DNA from 2 places in the Clostridium sp. Marseille-QA1073 genome. Region 2 is predicted to be linked to the other one. Evidence: a T-box and tRNA genes for the amino acid it is inferred to sense, from the RefSeq annotation. Region 2 holds a T-box; the other holds one or more tRNA genes.
The links. The T-box of region 2 lies ahead of lysS (lysine--tRNA ligase). A T-box ahead of a tRNA ligase gene usually reads a tRNA of that ligase, here a tRNA-Lys.

Region 1 (9,526 bases), on a different contig from region 2:
TGACTATAGAATATGTAAGACTTAGAAAAGAAATGACAGTAAAGGAAGCTGTTGATCATATTAAAAGAACAGGGCTAAACAAGGAAACAATAGACACCTGCTATGTAACTAATGAAAAGAGAAAACTAGAAGGTGTATTATCTATTAGAGATTTAATATTAAATGATGATAATGAAATCATTAAAAATATAATGGATGATAATGTTATTTGCACTCATACATTAGATGACCAAGAAGAAGTAGCAGATTTATTTAAAAAATATGACTTTTTAGCAATGCCAGTAGTAGATAATGAAAATAGATTAGTTGGTATTATAACTATAGATGATATAGTAGATATTATAGAACAAGAAAATACAGAGGATTTTCAAAAGATGGCTGCGATGGGGCCTTCAGAAGAAGAATATTTAAAAACTAGTGTATTTAATTTAGCTAAGAATAGAATAGTATGGCTGTTAGTTCTTATGATATCAGCTACATTTACAGGGAATATAATTAAAAGATATGATGAAGTATTACAATCAGTGGTTATATTAGCAGCATTTATACCAATGCTAATGGATACAGGTGGAAATGCAGGATCACAAGCTTCAACTCTTGTTATAAGGGGATTAGCTTTAGGGGAAATTGAATTAAGTGATGTATTTAAAGTGCTATGGAAAGAACTAAGAGTTAGTATTGTTGTTGGTATTGTACTATCAGGAGTAAACTTTTTAAGAGTATATTTTTTAGAAAAAGTAGAATTATATGTAGCAATAACAGTATGTACAACTTTATTTTTTACAGTAATAATAGCGAAAGTAGTAGGATGTGTTCTTCCTATAGTTGCTAAAAAGTTAAAACTAGACCCAGCTATAATGGCTAGTCCATTAATAACTACTATTGTTGATGCTTTAGCGTTAATAATATATTTTGCAATGGCAGCGATGTTTTTAGGAATATAAAAAAAGGATTGGTGAGATAAACCAATCCTTTTTTCTATGCATGTAAGTTTGTTATAAACTTTATAGTACTTCTTTAACCATATTTAGTACAGCAATCATATATTTTATTAAATTTTACTTCTCATTATATTTATTTTTTTAATCAGTAGCAAAATATTATTATAATCTCAAGAAATTATAATTATCATTTTATATCAAATTTGTATCAAAGATAAACCAATTATAAAATTAAGTTTAAAGTTTTACTTTAAGATTTAATTTTTAATTATATGTGTTTTATTATGGATTTATAGGATAAAATGATAAATGAAGAACAAGTAAAATAAAACTATCCCAGGTGTATCATTATAAAAAAAAACTAGAAATATAAAGAAAAATAGAGAATGTTAAATTTAATAGTGAATTATAAGATATAAAGCATAAATGTGTAATATACTTTATGATAATATATTCCTTGTCGCTGCGACACAGACTCGATAGTGACAAGCTGTTCAATTAACTTTTTAAATTAAATTAAAAAAGTTGTTGACAAGCAAAAAAATAAGTGATAAACTGATTAAGCAGTCGAAAAACGACGGTAAAAATTACTAAATAATTTGGTCTTTGAAAATTAAACAGAGAAATAGGTAAAACCAGTTAATTCATTGAGTTTCGAAAGAAACTTAAAATGACTATTAATAGTCAGCAAACTTTACTTGAGCAATCAAGATACAAACTTTTAAATTGAGAGTTTGATCCTGGCTCAGGACGAACGCTGGCGGCGTGCCTAACACATGCAAGTCGAGCGATGAAGCTCCTTCGGGAGTGGATTAGCGGCGGACGGGTGAGTAACACGTGGGTAACCTGCCTCATAGAGGGGAATAGCCTCCCGAAAGGGAGATTAATACCGCATAAAGTATGAAGGTCGCATGACTTTTGTACCAAAGGAGCAATCCGCTATGAGATGGACCCGCGGCGCATTAGCTAGTTGGTGAGGTAACAGCTCACCAAGGCGACGATGCGTAGCCGACCTGAGAGGGTGATCGGCCACATTGGAACTGAGACACGGTCCAGACTCCTACGGGAGGCAGCAGTGGGGAATATTGCGCAATGGGGGAAACCCTGACGCAGCAACGCCGCGTGAATGAAGAAGGCCTTAGGGTTGTAAAGTTCTGTCATATGGGAAGATAATGACGGTACCATATGAGGAAGCCACGGCTAACTACGTGCCAGCAGCCGCGTACGCTTTTGTGCGGCAAAGCAAGCGTCCCGTGGACTTACCGGGCGTAAAAAGGATGCGGTGAAGAGGACATTTAAGTCAGATGTGAAATACCCGGGCTCAACTTGGGTGCTGCATTTGAAACTGGGTGTCTAGAGTGCAGGAGAGGAAAGCGGAATTCCTAGTGTAGCGGTGAAATGCGTAGAGATTAGGAAGAACACCAGTGGCGAAGGCGGCTTTCTGGACTGTAACTGACGCTGAGGCATGAAAGCGTGGGGAGCAAACAGGATTAGATACCCTGGTAGTCCACGCCGTAAACGATGAATACTAGGTGTAGGAGGTATCGACCCCTTCTGTGCCGCAGTTAACACAATAAGTATTCCGCCTGGGGAGTACGATCGCAAGATTAGGAAAACCTGAAGGAATTGACGGGGCTCGCCGCTAGTGGTTACGCTGTGGTTTAATTCGAAGCAACGCGAAGAACCTTACCTAGACTTGACATCCCCTGAATTACCTGTAATGAGGGAAGCCCTTCGGGGCAGGGAGACAGGTGGTGCATGGTTGTCGTCAGCTCGTGTCGTGAGATGTTGGGTTAAGTCCCGCAACGAGCGCAACCCTTATCATTAGTTGCTACCATTAAGTTGAGCACTCTAGTGAGACTGCCCGGGTTAACCGGGAGGAAGGTGGGGATGACGTCAAATCATCATGCCCCTTATGTCTAGGGCTACACACGTGCTACAATGGTTGGTACAACAAGATGCAAGACCGTGAGGTGGAGCTAAACTTAAAAACCAATCCCAGTTCGGATTGTAGGCTGAAACTCGCCTACATGAAGCGGGAGTTGCTAGTAATCGCGAATCAGCATGTCGCGGTGAATACGTTCCCGGGCCTTGTACACACCGCCCGTCACACCATGAGAGCTGGTAACACCCGAAGTCCGTGAGGTAACCGCAAGGAGCCAGCGGCCGAAGGTGGGATTAGTGATTGGGGTGAAGTCGTAACAAGGTAGCCGTAGGAGAACCTGCGGCTGGATCACCTCCTTTCTAGGGAGTCGACGTAGTTGGTAACTCTTCTACGAAAACTGGTACTATCTCTGTTTAATTTTGAGCGACCAAGGTCCTACGGGACAGAGGAAAAGCTCAATTGTTCTTTGAAAATTGCACAGTGAAAATATTTGTTTAAATATCCTTTAAATTTAAAAGATAAATAAACAATTTCGTCAAGACAAACAGAAATAAGTTTAAAAACAAAGTTTTTGAATTCTATTTATGCGAATTTGTATAATTGATTTTTAGATAGGTCAAGCTACAAAGGGCGCAGGGTGAATGCCTTGGCACTAGGAGCCGAAGAAGGACGTGATAAGCTGCGATAAGCTTTGGGTAGACGCAAATAGTCTGTGATCCAAAGATTTCCGAATGGGGAAACCTACATGGCTACGCCATGTACTATATGCTGAATACATAGGTATATAGAGGTAAACCCGGGGAACTGAAACATCTAAGTACCCGGAGGAAGAGAAAGAAAAATCGATTTCCTAAGTAGCGGCGAGCGAAAGGGAAAGAGCCCAAACCTAAGCCTTTGGCTTGGGGGTTGAGGACAGAACATAAAAGAGGTGGCTATTGTAACTGAAGATAGCTGGAAAGCTACTCCGTAGAAGGTAATAGACCTGTAAGTGAAACGAGAAGACCTTAAGTTCTGATCCAGAGTACCACGAGACACGTGAAACCTTGTGGGAAGCAGGGAGGACCACCTCCCAAGGCTAAATACTACCTAGTGACCGATAGTGGAGAAGTACCGTGAGGGAAAGGTGAAAAGAACCCCGGGAGGGGAGTGAAATAGAACCTGAAACCCTGTGCCTACAACCGATCGAAGCACTTTATATGTGTGACGATGTGCTTTTTGTAGAACGAGCCAACGAGTTACGATATGTAGCGAGGTTAAGTACTTAAGGTACGGAGCCGAAGGGAAACCGAGTCTGAATAGGCGCAAAGTTGCATGTCGTAGACCTGAAATCGGGTGACCTATCCATGGCCAGGTTGAAGCGAGTAAAATCTCGTGGAGGACCGAACCACGTTGGTGTTGAAAAACCATGGGATGAGCTGTGGATAACGGGAGAAATTCCAATCGAACTCGGAGATAGCTGGTTCTCCTCGAAATAGCTTTAGGGCTAGCGTCGATTAATTGAGTAATGGAGGTAGAGCACTGAATAGGCTAGGGGGCATATCGCTTACCGAACCTTATCAAACTCCGAATGCCATATACTTTTATTTCGGCAGTCAGACTGCGAATGATAAGATCCGTAGTCAAAAGGGAAACAGCCCAGACCATCAGCTAAGGTCCCAAAGTGTAAGTTAAGTGGTAAAGGATGTGGGATTTCTAAGACAACTAGGATGTTAGCGAAGCAGCCACTCATTCAAAGAGTGCGTAATAGCTCACTAGTCAAGAGATCTCGGTGCCGAAGATGTCCGGGGCTAAACTACCACCGAAGCTATGGGTGTACACTACGTGTACGCGGTAGAGGAGCTTTCTGCATTGGCTGAAGTCGTACCGGAAGGAGCGGTGGACGATGCAGAAGTGAGAATGTTGGCATAAGTAGCGAGAGACAGGTGAGAATCCTGTCGGTCGAAAACCTAAGGTTTCCTGAGGAAGGCTCGTCCGCTCAGGGTTAGTCGGGACCTAAGCCGAGGCCGAAAGGCGTAGGTGATGGACAACAGGTTGATATTCCTGTACCACTAGCAGACGTTATTACAAATGGGGTGACGCAGGAGGATAAGATGTGCTAGCTATTGATAGTCTAAGCGTTTAGGTATGTAGGATAGGCAAATCCACCTACATTAGCTGAGGCGTGATGGGGAAGCCCTTAGGTAAGTAGTGCATCTGACCGACAGTTGCCAAGAAAAGCCTCTATGGAGGAAGCTTATGCCCGTACCGCAAACCGACACAGGTAGGTGAGGAGAGAATCCTAAGACCATCGGAAGAATTGCTGTTAAGGAACTCGGCAAATTGACCCCGTAACTTCGGGAGAAGGGGTGCCTACGCAAGTAGGCCGCAGAGAATAGGCCCAAGCAACTGTTTAGCAAAAACACGTTAGGTTCCTGCTAAGCAGAAAAGCTGATGTATAGGGGCCGACGCCTGCCCGGTGCTGGAAGGTTAAGGGGATTGCTTAGTGCAAACGAAGGCACGAACTTAAGCCCCCAGTAAACGCGGCCGTAACTATAACGGTCCTAAGGTAGCGAAATTCCTTGTCGGGTAAGTTCCGACCCCCCCACGAATGGCGTAATGATTTGGGCAATTGCTCCCAACAGTAACTAAGGAAATTGTAGTGCAAGTGAAGATGCTTGCTACCCGCGATTGGACGGAAAGACCTCAGAGCCATCGGTAATTTAAGATTGAGTTTCCGGTACTATCTGTACAGGATAGGTGGGAGACTTGGAAGCAAGGGCGTCAGCCTTTGTGGAGTCATCCTTGGGATACCACCCTGATAGTACTGGAATTCTAACCGGAGGCCTTGAATCAGGTCACGGGACATTGTTAGGTGGGCAGTTTGACTGGGGCGGTCGCCTCCAAAAAAGTAACGGAGGCGCCCAAAGGTTCCCTCAGAACGGTCGGAAATCGTTCGAAGAGTGCAAAGGCAGAAGGGAGCCTGACTGCGACACAGACAAGTGAGCAGGTCGAAAGTCGGGCTTAGTGGATCCGGTGGTTCCTCGGGAGGGCCATCGCTCAACGGATAAAAGCCACCGGGGATGAGGTATTGATCTCCCCAAGAGTCCACATCGACGGGGAGGTTTGGCACCCTCGATGTCGGCTCGTCGCATCCTGGGGCTGAAGTAGGTCCCAAGGCTGGGCTGTTCGCCCATTAAAGGGTACGCGAGCTGGGTTCAGAACGTCGTGAGACAGTTCGGTCCCTATCCGTCGCGGGTGAACGAAGGGGAGCTGTCCTTAGTACGAGAGGACCGGGACATGGACAGACCTCTGCGGCTCAGTTGTCACGCCAGTGGCACAGCTGGGTAGCTATGTCTGGAAGGGATAAACGCTGAAAGCATCTAAGCGTGAAGCCCCCCCTAAGATGAGATTTCCCATAACATAAGTTAGTAAGACTCCTGGAAGAACACCAGGTTGATAGGTGAGAGGTGTAAGCATGGTAACATGTTCAGCTGACTCATACTAATAAGTCGAGGGCTTGACCTAATTAATTTCACTGTGCAATTTTCAGAGAATAATTTCTTTGAAGCTTATATAAATTTTTAAAATTTGATAGAAACGAGTAATACAAGGAAACAAATGAGTGAGGAGTGGAGTTTACTAATGGTAAATGAGCACCACAGCGAATGCAGTTGACGAAGTAGTACGACGTTTATAACAAATTTAGATCTGGTGATGATGGTCCTAAGGGTAACACCCCTTTCCATTCCGAACAGGCAGGTTAAGCCTTAGGACGCCGAGAGTACTGCACGGGAGACTGTGTGGGAGGGTAGGTTGTTGCCAGGTAATGTTAGCTAAGTTTTCTTAGCTAACAATATGGTTCACTAGCTCAGTCGGTAGAGCACATGACTTTTAATCATGGTGTCCGGGGTTCGATCCCCCGGTGAGCCACCAAAGCTTAGTACAAAGTACTAAGCTTTTTTTAGCTTTATGAAAAAAGAATTAAGAGTTTCTTCTAATTAAATCGCTGAATTTTATATATAGTAATGCTATCTATGGAGTACTACAATTTTCTTTAACTCAAATTTCAGATTTCTAAGATAAGTAAATTTAAGAAATAGGCATCAATAATCTTTCATTCTTAACTTTTAATTGGTAAAAATCCCTGATAATTAGTTACAAATTTTCATATTTAGAAGTTTATGTTTTAAAGTAAATAAAATGAAATGTAAAATAATTAAAGTTTACAATTTTATATCATAATTTGTCGAAATGTTCTTTTAAATCTATGAAGATATATTTATAATAATTATTATTAACATATATAAATACAAGCTCACAAATTATATTTATGTAGATTACTTCTATTTATAATACAAAATTTGAGACTATATGTATTTTTATGTATAATGTTTTAAAATAGTATTAAAAATTTTCTGCAGAATTTGATAAAAAACATTTATATTTTATTGAAAGTAGAGATATTTTATCATAATATCTCAATATGTGACGAATACAATGTATACATGCATATAATTGCTATAGAATATAAATATAGGAAATTTAACATATACTATTTAATAGGATAATAAGAAGGGAGATTTTATGTTAGCATTAGTTTTAAGTGATGTATTTAATAATGAATTTATACAAGCTATAGTGAGAAATCCATTATATGTAACATGGAGAAAGATTGCTATTGCTGTTGGAGTATTTGTATTAATACTATTTTTAAGAAATATATTTACTAAGTATGTGATGAAAGCATTAATGAAAGTTTTATCTAAAGCTGGAATTAAAGGTGCTTTAAAAATAGTGCAAGCTTTTGAAAGACCATTAAGAAACTTTTTTTTAATATTAGGTTTTTATATAGTAGCTATGGCTTTTAGGGAGATGCTTTATTTAAGTCCTAAAATAATACAAAGAATATTTGATAGCTCAGTTATTATATTGATAGCTCAAGGATTTATGAATTTAACAGAGGATTCATCACTAATATTCGATAAAATGGAGAATTATGATGTTAAAGTAGATAAAATATTATATCCTTTTATATCAAAAACATTAAAGCTTATAATTATAGCTTTAGCAATATATATGATTGCTGAAAAATGGGAATATAATCTAAAAGCATTTATTACAGGATTAGGATTAGGAGGATTAGCATTTGCTTTAGCATCAAAAGATGCTGCTTCTAATATTATTGCAGGAATTATAATAATATTAGACAAACCTTTTTCGATTGGAGACTGGATTCAGTGTAAAGGACTAGAAGGTTCTATTGAAGATATTTCATTTAGAAGTACTAAGATTAGAACTGTTGATGAGGCATTAATTACAGTACCTAATTCAATTCTAGCTAATGATTCAATATTTAATTTTAATAGAAGAGATAAAAGAAGAATTAAATTTAATTTAGGGGTGACTTATAATACTCCTAAAGAAAAAATACAAACCTGTATTGATAAAATAAAGAAGATGTTGGAATTACATGAGGGTGTTGATAACGATGGTATCCTAGTTACTTTTGAAAATTTTAACATAAATAGTTTAGATATATCTATTTGTTATTACACTAGTAAGGCAGGACTTAAGGATTATTTAACTATTAAAGAAGAGATTAATTTTAAAATAATGGAGATACTGGAAGAAGAAAAAGTTTCAGTAGCTTTTCCTACAAGAAGTATATATATTGAAAATTCTCAAGAATAATATAATTTATTAGTAGTGTAGCAAATAGCATTAAAATACAGTTAAATATTATAAAATAAGTTGAGTTTATAAAAAAAGTATTAACAACCATAATTATTATAACACTAATTTTTCTATGTTTAGGTGGAGCATTTATTTACTCATCAATTGAAGAATTTATTATGATGAATGAATTTCCTGGCGATTTAATATCAAAGGTTGCTATGATTTTTATGCTAATATTTAGTATAATTCTAGTTTTACCACTTGTATATAATATGATTGAGAGAATTAAGGAAATTAAACGAGATGATGAAGATAATATTAGCAAATACTGATTATATTAATGGAAAAGAAATAGAGACAATATCTATAGTATAAGGATTCGTTGTATGATCTAAAAACCTAGGAAAAGATATATTAAGTGGACTTAAAACTTTAGTAGGTGAAGAGAGAGTAGACTATTCTCAAATGATGAATGAAGCTAGATTAATAGCAACAAAGAGAATGGGAGAAGAAGCTGAAAGCTTAGAAGCGGATGGAATTATTAATATAAGCTATACTACAAGCTCAATAATTAACGAAACTTCTGAAGTTATTTCTTATGGTACAGCAGTTAAATTTAATAAAAAAAGTAAAACCCTAATATTGGGGTTTTACTTTTTTTATGATAAAAGTTTTTTATTTAATATTGCATATTACATATGAATTATAGATAAATTATTGCTTTTGACTTTAAATAAGTATATATAATTTTACTATGATAAAGGATTAGAAAAACCTTTTCCTTGAACTTCAGCAGTGTCTATAATTGATACAAATGCAGAGCTATCAACAGATTTTATAATATGCTTAGTTTTAGGAAGCTGTCCTAAGGAGACTATACAATAAAGTACATTTCTTTTATCGTGAGTATAAGCGCCTTCACCATACAATACAGTAACTCCCCTACCTAATTCCTCCATAATAGCTTTTGTAACTTCTTTTTGCTTTTGAGTAATTATAAAAATCATTTTTTGGCTATTAAAGCCCTTAATAACTTTTTCCATAA
Region 2 (11,625 bases):
TTGTGGTATGGTTTTTAACAGGATTATGGCACGGAGCAAACTGGAACTTTATTTTATGGGGATTGTATTTTGGATTTTTTGTAACTATAGAGAAGTTATTCCTTTTAAAGTGGCTTAAGAATAAACCTAAATTTATAGGACATATTTATACTCTTATTATAGTTATTGTTGGATGGGTATTTTTTGAATTTGAAAGCCTATCTTTAGCGATGGGATTCATAGGAACTATGTTTGGTTTTGGTAAGTATTTATTAATGGACAGTAAAACATTATATTACATATCAACTAATATAGTATTGTTTATAGTATTAGCAATTTGCTCAACTCCACTTCCAAGAAAGGTTATTGTAAGTATAAGAGAAAGATTGAAGATGGTAGGTGCCATAGTTGTTCCACCTCTATATTTAATATTAATATTTCTTTCAACTGCTTATTTAGTAAATGAAACATATAATCCTTTCTTATACTTTAGATTTTAATAGTATTAATATACATATATATATATGTACCACTCATAAATTTAATCTATACACTCATAAAATTGTGTTAACAAATTGTTTTAGCTTATATTTATGTAATTGAGAATTGACGATTGACAATGGACAATTATGGATACTTCTCTCAAGAGAAGTTTTCAACTTATTCCTTTTAAAAGTGACGAAGTCACTTTTATTAAAAATCTATTAAAGAAATTAGTTTGATTAAAACTAATTTCAACAATAATTGTCAATTGTCCATTTTCAATTCTCCATTGATTAAAGTTGTGAATTGGAATATTTGATGATGTAGCTATATTAGGCTATATATTAATTCTTAAGGTAATTTATATATATGTTCACTTTGAAAGAGGTGTTTTTCTTGAATAGATATGACAAAATATATAAATATATTATGGCAATATTGCTTTTATTATTTATAGGTCTTATGGTGACTTTAAACATATTAACTCCTAGCAGGAAATTTTCAGATTCGGAAAATAGAAACTTAGAGCAACTACCAAAGTTTTCATTTAAAAATCTTATGGGTGGCAAGTTTACTTCAAATTATGAAAAGTATATTTCTGATCAATTTGCTTTAAGAGATTTTTGGATAGGAGTTAAATCTGATACGGATAGAGCTATAGGAAAAAAGGAAAATAATGATGTTTATTTAGGCAAAGATGGTTTCTTGATTCAAAAATTTAATAAACCAGAAGATAAGGATTTAAAGAATAAAGTAGAAACAATAAATTCTTTTGACAACTTAACACCTAACATTAATAAATATTTTATGCTAGTACCTACTGCCGTTAAGATATTAGAAGATAAGCTTCCTAACTATGTCTCCGATAGTGATGAGCTTATATATATTGATAAAGTTAAAAAATCTATAAATGATGATATAAATTTTGTTGATTTATATGATACTTTAAGTTCGAAAAAAGATGAGTACATATTTTATAAAACAGATCACCATTGGACAACAAAAGGTGCATATTATGCATATGAAGAACTAATTAAGAAGATGGGGATTACTCCAAAGGGAGAAGAATATTTTAATATACAAAAGGTTACAGATGAATTTTATGGATCATTATATTCAAAAGGTGGTTTTAGACATTTAAACCCTGACAGTATTGAATTATATTTACCAAAGGGTGATGAAAAATATAAAGTAGAGTATTTAGGGGAAGATAAAAGCTATGAATCACTTTATGAAATGAATAATATCAATAAAAAAGATAAGTATACAGTATTTTTTAATGGAAACCATCCATTAATTAAAATAACAAGTAATAAGGGTGAAGGAAGAAAGCTATTAGTGGTTAAAGATTCTTATGCAAATAGTTTTGTACCTTTTTTAACATCCCATTTTAGTGAGATTTATATGGTAGACTTTAGATATTACAGTGAGGGATTAAATACACTAATACAGGAAAATCAAATAAATGATATGTTAATACTCTACAATGCAAATACTTTCTTTGAAGATCCATCTATAAGGAATTTATCTGAATAGATTAAAAGTCATCTATCATAATTATGTTAGATGACTTTTTCTATATATTAAATTTAATTGTGTATTGGAGAGTCAGATTCATATAAGAATAGTCCTTCACCAACATCAAGTTTTGCTGAAAAAGGAACTGCACAAGTTATAAGGAATTGTCCAGGAATTTTTAATGTATATTTAGCTGCACCACAGATTCGAGCATAAGAATCTGTCATTTCAGATATATACCAGTCTTTTTGTTCAAAATTTTTTATAGTAAAATTTTCTTCATTGATATTATCATTATTAATATTTGAATTAACATCTAGAACTTTATACATCTTTTGAGTATATAATCCATATTCATCTATATTTTGTACAAAGGAATAGTGGATATTTATATCAATTTCATAAGGAAAAGATAGATTGGATTCATCAATATCTAAAATAGTATTGCCTTCATAGGTTTTACAAGACTCTTTGGCAATATATTTCTCAGAAGGTGCAGCTAAATTTGTTGACTTGTGAGCAAGCAGTTTCATCTCAAGTTTTTGAGCATTTACTTCCCTTTGACATTCTATACCAAATTTCAAGAGGAATCCTATATCAGTTAGATCTTTTATTAATTGAACTTCTAAATCTAGTTCACTAGAGTCAACTTCTGCACCAACATTACTCGCTTCAGTCATAAGGGATTCTATTTCTTTAATTACCTGTTTTTTATATCCATCTTCTATTTTTGAAAATAAATTTAATGTCCCAATAATACTAAAAATCATTAATGAACATAATATAATAGAAATCCTTGCTTTAATTCTTCTGGAAAACATTACATACACTCCTCATTTTGGGATATTTGTATTTATATATAAACATTAACACAAAATATACATAATACTAATATTATTTCCAAATATAATTTAAACGCTTTGAAAAGACAAAATCAGCTAATGGTGATATAATATTTTCGTGGTAAGTGAGGTGATAATATGAGCGAGATTGCAGGAAGTGGTTGCGAGGTTTTAATTCCTTTTAATGAAAGAAAGCCACTTGAAGAAATTGAGCGTAGTCTTATTAAAAAATATAGAAAAAATATATGGTCTAAATTTATTAAGGCAATAAAAGATTATAATTTAGTTGAAGAAGGGGATAAAATCGCCGTAGCTATATCTGGTGGTAAGGATAGCTTAGTTATGGCTAAGTTATTTCAAGAGCTTAAACGTCATGGACAGATGAATTTTGAGCTAGAGTTTATTGCTATGGACCCTGGTTATCATAAAAATATTAAAGAGCTACTAATTGATAATTGTAACTATTTAAATATTCCAGTTCATATTTTTGAATCTGGTATTTTTAAAATTGTAGATGATATTGCTAAGGATTATCCTTGTTACATGTGTGCAAGAATGCGTCGTGGCGCATTATATTCAAAAGCACAAGAATTAGGCTGTAATAAGCTTGCGTTAGGACATCACTTTAACGATGTTATAGAAACTACACTATTAAATGTCCTTTATGCAGGAAACTATAAAACTATGCTTCCTAAGTTAAAGGCTGCAAATTTTGAAGGATTAGAATTAATTCGTCCTCTTTATTATGTAGAGGAATGTTATATTCAAAAGTTTACTCAAAGTAGTGGTATATGGCCATTAAACTGCGCATGTATGGTTGCAGCTAAGAAGATTGGAAATAAACGTTTTGAAATTAAGGATCTAATTACAGAATTAAAGAAAAACTTTAATGACGTAGATAAATCCATATTTAGATCAGCACAAAATGTAAATATGAATGCTATTTTAGGATGGCAAAAAGATGGAGAAAAACATTCTTATTTAGATTTTTATGATGAAGAATAAGTCAGCTAATAAATAATAAAATCCTAGGAAAAAGCTTCCTAGGATTTATTTAAGATATATTATATTTAAAACAATATGTGTGCAACCAGTACTATAATTGGCAAAGTTACTATAGTTCTTTCAATAAAGATTATTATTAAATCTTTTATTGAAACAGGAATTTTAGAGCCTATTAGTAATCCACCTACTTCAGACATGTATATAAGTTGTGTTACTGAAGTACAAGCTATGACAAAACGAGTCAAATCACTTTTAATAGTACTTCCTATAACAGTAGGTAGAAACATATCTGCAAATCCTACAATTAAAGTTTGAGAGGCTTCTTTTGCTTCAGGCACTCTTAATAATTCAAGTAAAGGAATAAAAGGCATTCCTAAAAATTTAAATATAGGAGTGTATTCTGCAATTATTAATGCTAAAGTACCTATTGCCATAACTATAGGTATAACACCCATCCACATATCTAAAACATTTGTAATACCTTCTGTTAAGACTCCTGTTATACCATTATTTTTACTAGCTTTTTCAACAGCTTGTTTTAATCCCCATTGAAAAGGAGTAAAATTTTCAGGAATTTCTTCTTTAATATTTTGTTTATTATCTCCATAATAGGTATCTGGTTTTCTAGATAATGGTGGAATACGTGGTGTTATGATTGCCGCCACAATTCCTGCAAAGGTAACTGTTAAGTAAAATGGTACAAATAGATGACCAAGATTTACTTGAGAAATTACAACAAGACTAAAAGTGATAGATACAGCAGAGAAAGTTGTACCTATTACCGCTGCTTCACGAGTGGTATAAAATCCGTCTTCATACTGTTTACTAGTTAAAAGTACTCCAATGGTACCATCTCCAAGCCATGAAGCAATACAGTCTATTGAGGAACGTCCAGGCAATTTAAAAATAGGACGCATTACTTTAGTTAACAACGTACCGAAAAACTCTAGCAGTCCAAAATTTAAAAGTAATGGTAAAAACATGCCTGCAAATAAGAATACAGAAAATAAGATAGGTAATAAGCTATATAAAAGCAAGCCTCCAGTATTTTCTGACCAAATCATTTCAGGTCCTATTTTAAATGCAGTACAAACTGCAAAGATCATACCAGCAATTCTTGCAATTAGCCAAATAGGTGATATATTAAATAATGTATTTAAAAAGCTATTTTTTAAGATAAATTTAGGTTTAAATATCTTAGTTAAAATAGTTCCTGTTACAGTTACACATATAATGACAGTCATAACAAGTGGTAGTATTTCTACAAAATAATTAAGAACAAATTTAGATAATACAGCTACAGGTATAGTAATATCTCCATTGTATAAAATAGGTGTCATAAAAAATAGTACCCCTATTAATGATGGAATAATAAAACGTAACAAATCAGCTGAGGAATATTTCCTTTGATTTAAATTTTCCATTAATAAATTTCCTTTCTTATAAAATTAATAATTATACAAACAATATTTATAATAATACATTATTTTTAATTAGCCAACCCTTATTTTTAATTAATTTTAGATTATTACAAATAAAAGCATAAGACATAAATAAAATTTGCATAATCGTGAAAAATATTCATAATCATAGGCTTATTTAAAATTGGTACAAATAATATAATTTGATAGATTTTATAAAAAAGTTAATTTTCTTATTGACTTTTGCAATTATTCGAATTAAAATAATATTTAAAATATAAAGACTATGAAGAGAAGAGTAGATAAATTAATTGTTGTACAGAGAACTCCAGTAGGTGAGAGGGAGTGAATAAATTATTTATTGAAAAAAGACTCTGAGTTTCAGGTGGATTTTAACTTATTAGTTAAAAGTATACTTTGACAGGAGCTCCTGTTATAGAGCTAGAGTATAATCACAGAAATTGTGACGTACTTGAAGAGGTTAATATGGTGACATATTAACAAACTGGGGTGGTACCGCGAAGTTAATTACTCTCGTCCCCAAGACTATTGTCTTGGAGGTGAGAGTTTTATTTTTGACTTTTTTTAATTTTAATAAGACATCTAATATAAAAGATACTAGCATATTTACTAGTTACTTTAAGAAGATGTCTAACTTTTAAAAATGAAAGGTGGTATCATTAATGTTTAGAAACTATGAAAATATTGAAGATTTAAGAGAAATAATGAATGACGCAAATGAATTTGTGGTGGAAAGAGTTAAAAAATTAAATGAGTTAATAGAAAGAGGAATAAATCCATACCCATATAGTTTTAAAGAATGTGTTTATTCAAATTATATAATAGACAATTTTCATGATATAAAAGAAGAAGAAGTTTTTACGCTATCAGGAAGAATAATGCTTCTTAGAAGAATGGGAAATGTAACATTTTTAAACCTAAGAGATCAAGAAGGCGATATACAGGTATATCTAAATAAAGGTGCATTAGGTAATGAAAGGTATAATTTATTAAAGCTTATAGACACAGGAGATATTATTGGGGTAGAAGGTACAGTATTTAAGACTAAAACAGGGGAAATAACAATTAAAGCTAATGAGTTCACTATACTTTCTAAATCTATAAGACCATTACCTGAAAAATACCATGGAATTCAAGATATGGATTTAAGACAAAGACATCGTTCATTAGATATGATTATGAACTCAGAGGTCAAAGAAAGATTTATAAAGCGTTCAAGAGCTTTAAGTTATATAAGAGAGTTTATGAATAGCATGGGATTTTTTGAAATGGAAACTCCTATTCTCGATACTAAATATGGTGGAGGAGAAGCAAAGCCTTTTATCACCTATGTAAATGCACTAAATTCTGACGTTTATATGAATGTATCTCCTGAGCTTTATTTAAAAAGGCTTATGGTAGGTGGTGTAGATAGGGTTTACACTATAGGAAGATCCTTTAGAAATGAAGGAATTGACAGAACTCATTACCCTGAATTTACTCTTTTTGAATGTTATATGGCATATGCGGATTACACAGATATGATGAGACTTATGGAGAATTTATATGAGTATGTATTTACTAAAGTAAACGGAACAACAAAGAGTGTTTATGATGGTGTAGAAATTGATTTTAAAGCACCATGGAGAAGAGCTAGAATGTGTGATTTAGTAAAAGAAGATACAGGGATTGATGTAGAGTTTTTATCAAGAGAAGAAATTGTAAAAATAGTAGAGGAAAGAGAATTGTTAAGTGAGGAAGCTTTAGAAGGATTAGATATTAAAGACATGACAAAAGGTGATTTAATAATGACTATTTTTGATGAGTATTCAGCTTCAAAGCTAGTAGAACCTACTTTTGTAATAGATTTTCCTGTAGAAACTTCACCTCTTTGTAAAGTTCATAGAAAAAATTCTGAGCTAATAGAAAGGTTTGAACCTTATGCTTATGGGGTAGAGCTTGGAAATGCTTATTCAGAGCTAAATGATGCATTAAGGCAGAGAGTGCTGCTTCATGATCAAGCGGATAAATTAAGAGCAGGACTTGAAACTGCAAGTCCTATGGATGAAGAGTTTGCTGTGGCAATAGATGTAGGTATGCCACCAGCAGGAGGACTTGGAATAGGAATTGATAGAATGATAATGTTCTTAACAGGAGCAAATTCTATAAAAGATATTATTGCTTTTCCACTAGTAAAAAGATAAATTTACAATAAAAATGCTATCCTGAGTTTCAGGATAGTGTTTTTTATTTTATATTGAATTAATAGAATATTATTTGAATATTCTATATTTTATTGACAATTTTACAATGGTATCATATATTATAAACTATAGAGATTAAATTTTGGAGGGCTTATAGTTATGGAACCAGCTAATTGCTAATTAAATTTTTATTTAATTAATAAAGAAGTTTTAAAACACCTAAGTAATTAGGTTTATTTGTTATGCTTCTTAAAAATTAGTAATTAGAAGGTAGAAAACTTATAGAGCTGGATTAATCTTAATTTTTTGCTCATAATTTATGGGTTAGCTTTGCTTTACTTAATTTAAAATTAAGGATTTAAAAAAATTTAGGCTATAAGAGGAATTATCTTCTTATAGCCTTTTTTATTTGAAAGTAGGTGAAATCGTATGACTCCTTATTATAAAGTAGTGTATTCAAATCAATAAACAAGAGGAGTATAAAGTTTATGATTAATGCATTACTAACTAGGATAGGGTTTATTATTCTTATAAATTTTAATGAACCGTCCCTTAAAATAAATATTCCTCTTGAAGTTTTAAGGAGAGAGGAATATGGAGAAAGTATTATATTTAAATTGGGAAATTCATAATAATAATTTAGATAGTGAAGAAAGATATTGTCATAACTGTGGGAGAAAGGTTATATTTATAGATTCATTAAAAAGAAGACAAAATGCAAATGGAAAAAATATATTTCATTATGCCATATACAAATGTCCTAATAATCATACATGGAATAAAATGCTAAATACTTTTAAGGCAACTCCAGGATTAAATAATTTAGATTATGAAGTTTATAAAAGAGAATCTAAAATAGATATGATATTTATAGAAGACTTAATTGCTAAAGGGTTTAATTATGTTGAAATAACTATTGACGTTATTGATAAAAAAATAAGATTAGATAAATTGTTATCAAATCAAATTTTAGATTTAAGTCGTTCTAAGATAGAAGAAGGGATTAAAAAAGGATTCATTTTAATAAATGAAAAATTAGTTAAACCTAAAACTATAGTTAGAGAAAAAGAGACAATTTCTTTGCAACTAAATAAATTTAAATTAGCAGAATAAAAAATTAAAAACTCTATTGACCCTCCTATAATAGGAGGGTTTATTATTTATTTAGAGAGAAATTACAAATAACTAAGAGAATTTTTAATTAATTATAAAGTTGAATTTACTAGGAAATATATCTAGATGTACAAATTACAATAAAAACTTTATATTTAGAAAAATAATAGCTTAAGTTATAGTTTTCCTCTCATCCTCAATGTGCACAAGGAGGTAAATATATGATTAAAATAGGAGAATTCTCTAAGATAGGAAGAGTTTCTGTTAAAACTTTAAGACATTATGATGATATGGGACTTTTAAAGCCTGTAAAGATAGATGATTTTACGTCATATAGATACTATGATGTGGAACAGCTATCAACTTTAAATAAAATACTACTGTTAAAAAGTTCAGGATTTTCTTTAAAGGATATTAAAAAGCTTTTTAATGAAAATTTAACTAATGAAGAACTAATCAAAGAATTAAGAAAAAAAGAAAAAGAGATAAAAGAAGAAATTTCAAAGTCTAATGATACATTAAAAGAAATAAATTTTCTAGTTGAATACTTAAATAAGGAGGATTGTATAATGGATAATTATGATATAGTTATTAAAAAAGTAGAAGGATTTAAGGCAGCTTCTGTTAGAGATGTAGTAGAAAGCTATGGAGAACAGGGTAAATTGTGGAGTGAACTTAATCAACATGTATTTGCTAATAAAGGCAAGGTAAGCGGGCCATGCTTTAGCATATATCATGAATACGGATATAAAGAAAAGAATGTGGATACGGAAGTGGTAGAGCCTATAGAATTTGATATACCTGAAAGTGACAAAGTTAAAGTAAAATATTTCAAACCTGTAGAAAACATGGTTTGTTGTATTCATAAAGGTTCTTTTAAGATGATTGGCAAATCTTATGAATTTGCATTAAAGTGGATTGAAGCTAATGATTATGAAATAGCAGATAATATAAGAGAGGTATATCTTGTAGGAGCGGGCAATTCTAATAATGAAGATGATTATATGACAGAAATTCAAATACCTGTAATTAAAAAGAAATAGATTAAAAGCGTGGATAAAATTCCACGCTTTTAATTTATTATATGAACTATTTTATATAATTCAATCCTGATTAGTTATCAGGATTTTTTTATGTGACATTAATGTAACTTACTATTACAGTGAATATATATTAAAATATATTCAGATAAGAATTACAGTTAGTGATAATTATTGGTATAAATATTTCATAATAAATAGAGTTACACTAAAGTTGATATTAGATATTTTTAATAACTTAAGATGAAAAGGAGATGATTTAAATGAGTGTATATTTTCAATCTATTTTTACAGCATTTGCAACATTTTTAGTACTTGCTTTTGCACTGACTGTTCCTTTTCTTATTTATCAATATAGAAAATATAATTATATAAATAAATTTAGAGCATTAATATTATATTCTTTTTTATATTATTGTCTAGTGGCATTTTATCTAATAATTTTACCATTGCCACCTACTCGTGATACTTGTAGTTGGATACCAGCTGGTAGGCAGTTTTATCAATTAGTACCTTTTAATTTTATAAAAGATATTATAAAAGAAACATCAGTAGTATTATCAAATCCAGCAACGTACTTAAGAATTCTTAGGGAACCTGCGTTTTTACAAGCATTTTTTAATGCTATATTACTATTACCAATGGGTATATATTTAAGATATTATTTTAAAAGAAACTTAAAACAAACAGTAGTTATATGCTTTTTAATATCTTTATTTTTTGAAGTAACACAATTAACAGGAATATATGGAATATATAATTGTCCATATAGACTATTTGATGTTGATGATTTAATGTTAAATACTTTAGGTGGATATTTAGGATATTTAATAACACCTGTATTTTCATATTTAATGCCAAGACAAAAACTTTTAGATAAAGAAATAAATGAAGATATTATAAGAGTAGGATATATAAGAAGAGCATTAGCTCTTAGTGTAGATTGGTTTATACTTAATAGAGTGTTATATTATTTTGGAGATAAGCAAAATATACTTGCTAATGGGATAGTGGTATTTTTATATTTTATAATACTACCTTATGCAACTAATGGTAAAACATTAGGAAAATCTTTAGTTAGAATAAGAATAAAAGGTACAGAGGAAAAACTAAAATTTAAAGAAGTTTTAATAAGATATTCAATCTTATATTATGGTGTTTTTGGCTATATGAATTTTGCTACACAATCTTATTTAATAAATACAAATCCATATATACAAGCAGGATTTGTAATATTATTAATGCTAGCTTTACCTGTACTTGGAATACATTTAATTCTTCAAATGATAAGAAAAGATATACTATTTTATGAGAAAATAAGTAAAACTAAAAATGTAGTTATTTCAAAAGGTAAAAAGGTATCTCAATAATAACTTGATCTGTTTAAAATACTTATTGTAAGAATATAGTTAAAATATTTCCTATGAGAAGAGTATAGAAATTAAGTATATGCTTTTTTCATAGGAATATTAAATTTAAATTTTAAATAGCTAATAAATAATTATAATTATGAACTAAAAATTAAGTAGGTTTAATTACAATATTAAAAGATATCAATTGCTTTGACATGTAAATGATTTTGTAATTAGGATATCTGTAAGGATAACTATATTTACTTTTGTATTATAAATGTATATAATGAAGGTAATTTATTCTATATTTTAATTGGAGGTGTTAAAAGTGAAACATGGCATGAAAGAAGAACTACAAGAACGACTAAGTGATACCATAACTAAGTATAAACATGATCAATCTAATAAAGATAAAATCTTTATAAGTATTAAAGAAAGAATCAAGCTTACTGATTTAGTTAAAATATTTAATGGAGAAGTTGTTGTTGATACAATGTCAAAACGCACATTATATTTTTTATCGAAAGGTTTCTATAATGAGTTAGAAATTAACGAATTAAAACCAGAGCTATTTTTTACAGACTATGAAATCACAGAATTTGAGAGTGAATCACTAGATCTTGAACAAAAAGGTGAAAATTCTAATGTGATAATTTTAAATAATGTAT

Region 1: it has a tRNA-Lys gene. The T-box ahead of lysS (lysine--tRNA ligase) is inferred to sense a tRNA for this amino acid. The anticodon was not compared.

What each region holds. Positions count from the first base shown of each region.
Region 1 covers NZ_JBSVQM010000035.1:709-10,234, reverse strand. The annotation lists gene mgtE (magnesium transporter) at 1-944, shown strand, start outside; rRNA gene ACY1IQ_RS19665 (16S ribosomal RNA) at 1,664-3,185, shown strand; rRNA gene ACY1IQ_RS19660 (23S ribosomal RNA) at 3,441-6,330, shown strand; rRNA gene rrf (5S ribosomal RNA) at 6,513-6,630, shown strand; tRNA gene ACY1IQ_RS19650 (tRNA-Lys) at 6,663-6,738, shown strand; gene ACY1IQ_RS19645 (mechanosensitive ion channel family protein) at 7,390-8,496, shown strand; gene ACY1IQ_RS19640 (hypothetical protein) at 8,658-8,813, shown strand; partial or broken gene ACY1IQ_RS19635 (YbjQ family protein) at 8,794-9,099, shown strand; gene ACY1IQ_RS19630 (YitT family protein) at 9,234-9,526, opposite strand, start outside.
Region 2 covers NZ_JBSVQM010000016.1:29,605-41,229, forward strand. The annotation lists gene ACY1IQ_RS14175 (MBOAT family O-acyltransferase) at 1-479, shown strand, start outside; gene ACY1IQ_RS14180 (DHHW family protein) at 859-1,998, shown strand; gene ACY1IQ_RS14185 (hypothetical protein) at 2,052-2,801, opposite strand; gene ACY1IQ_RS14190 (tRNA 2-thiocytidine biosynthesis TtcA family protein) at 2,961-3,827, shown strand; gene ACY1IQ_RS14195 (YjiH family protein) at 3,893-5,251, opposite strand; T-box leader at 5,526-5,793, shown strand; gene lysS (lysine--tRNA ligase) at 5,932-7,452, shown strand; gene ACY1IQ_RS14205 (S4 domain-containing protein) at 8,047-8,565, shown strand; gene ACY1IQ_RS14210 (MerR family transcriptional regulator) at 8,787-9,608, shown strand; gene ACY1IQ_RS14215 (VanZ family protein) at 9,869-10,975, shown strand; gene ACY1IQ_RS14220 (hypothetical protein) at 11,286-11,625, shown strand, end outside.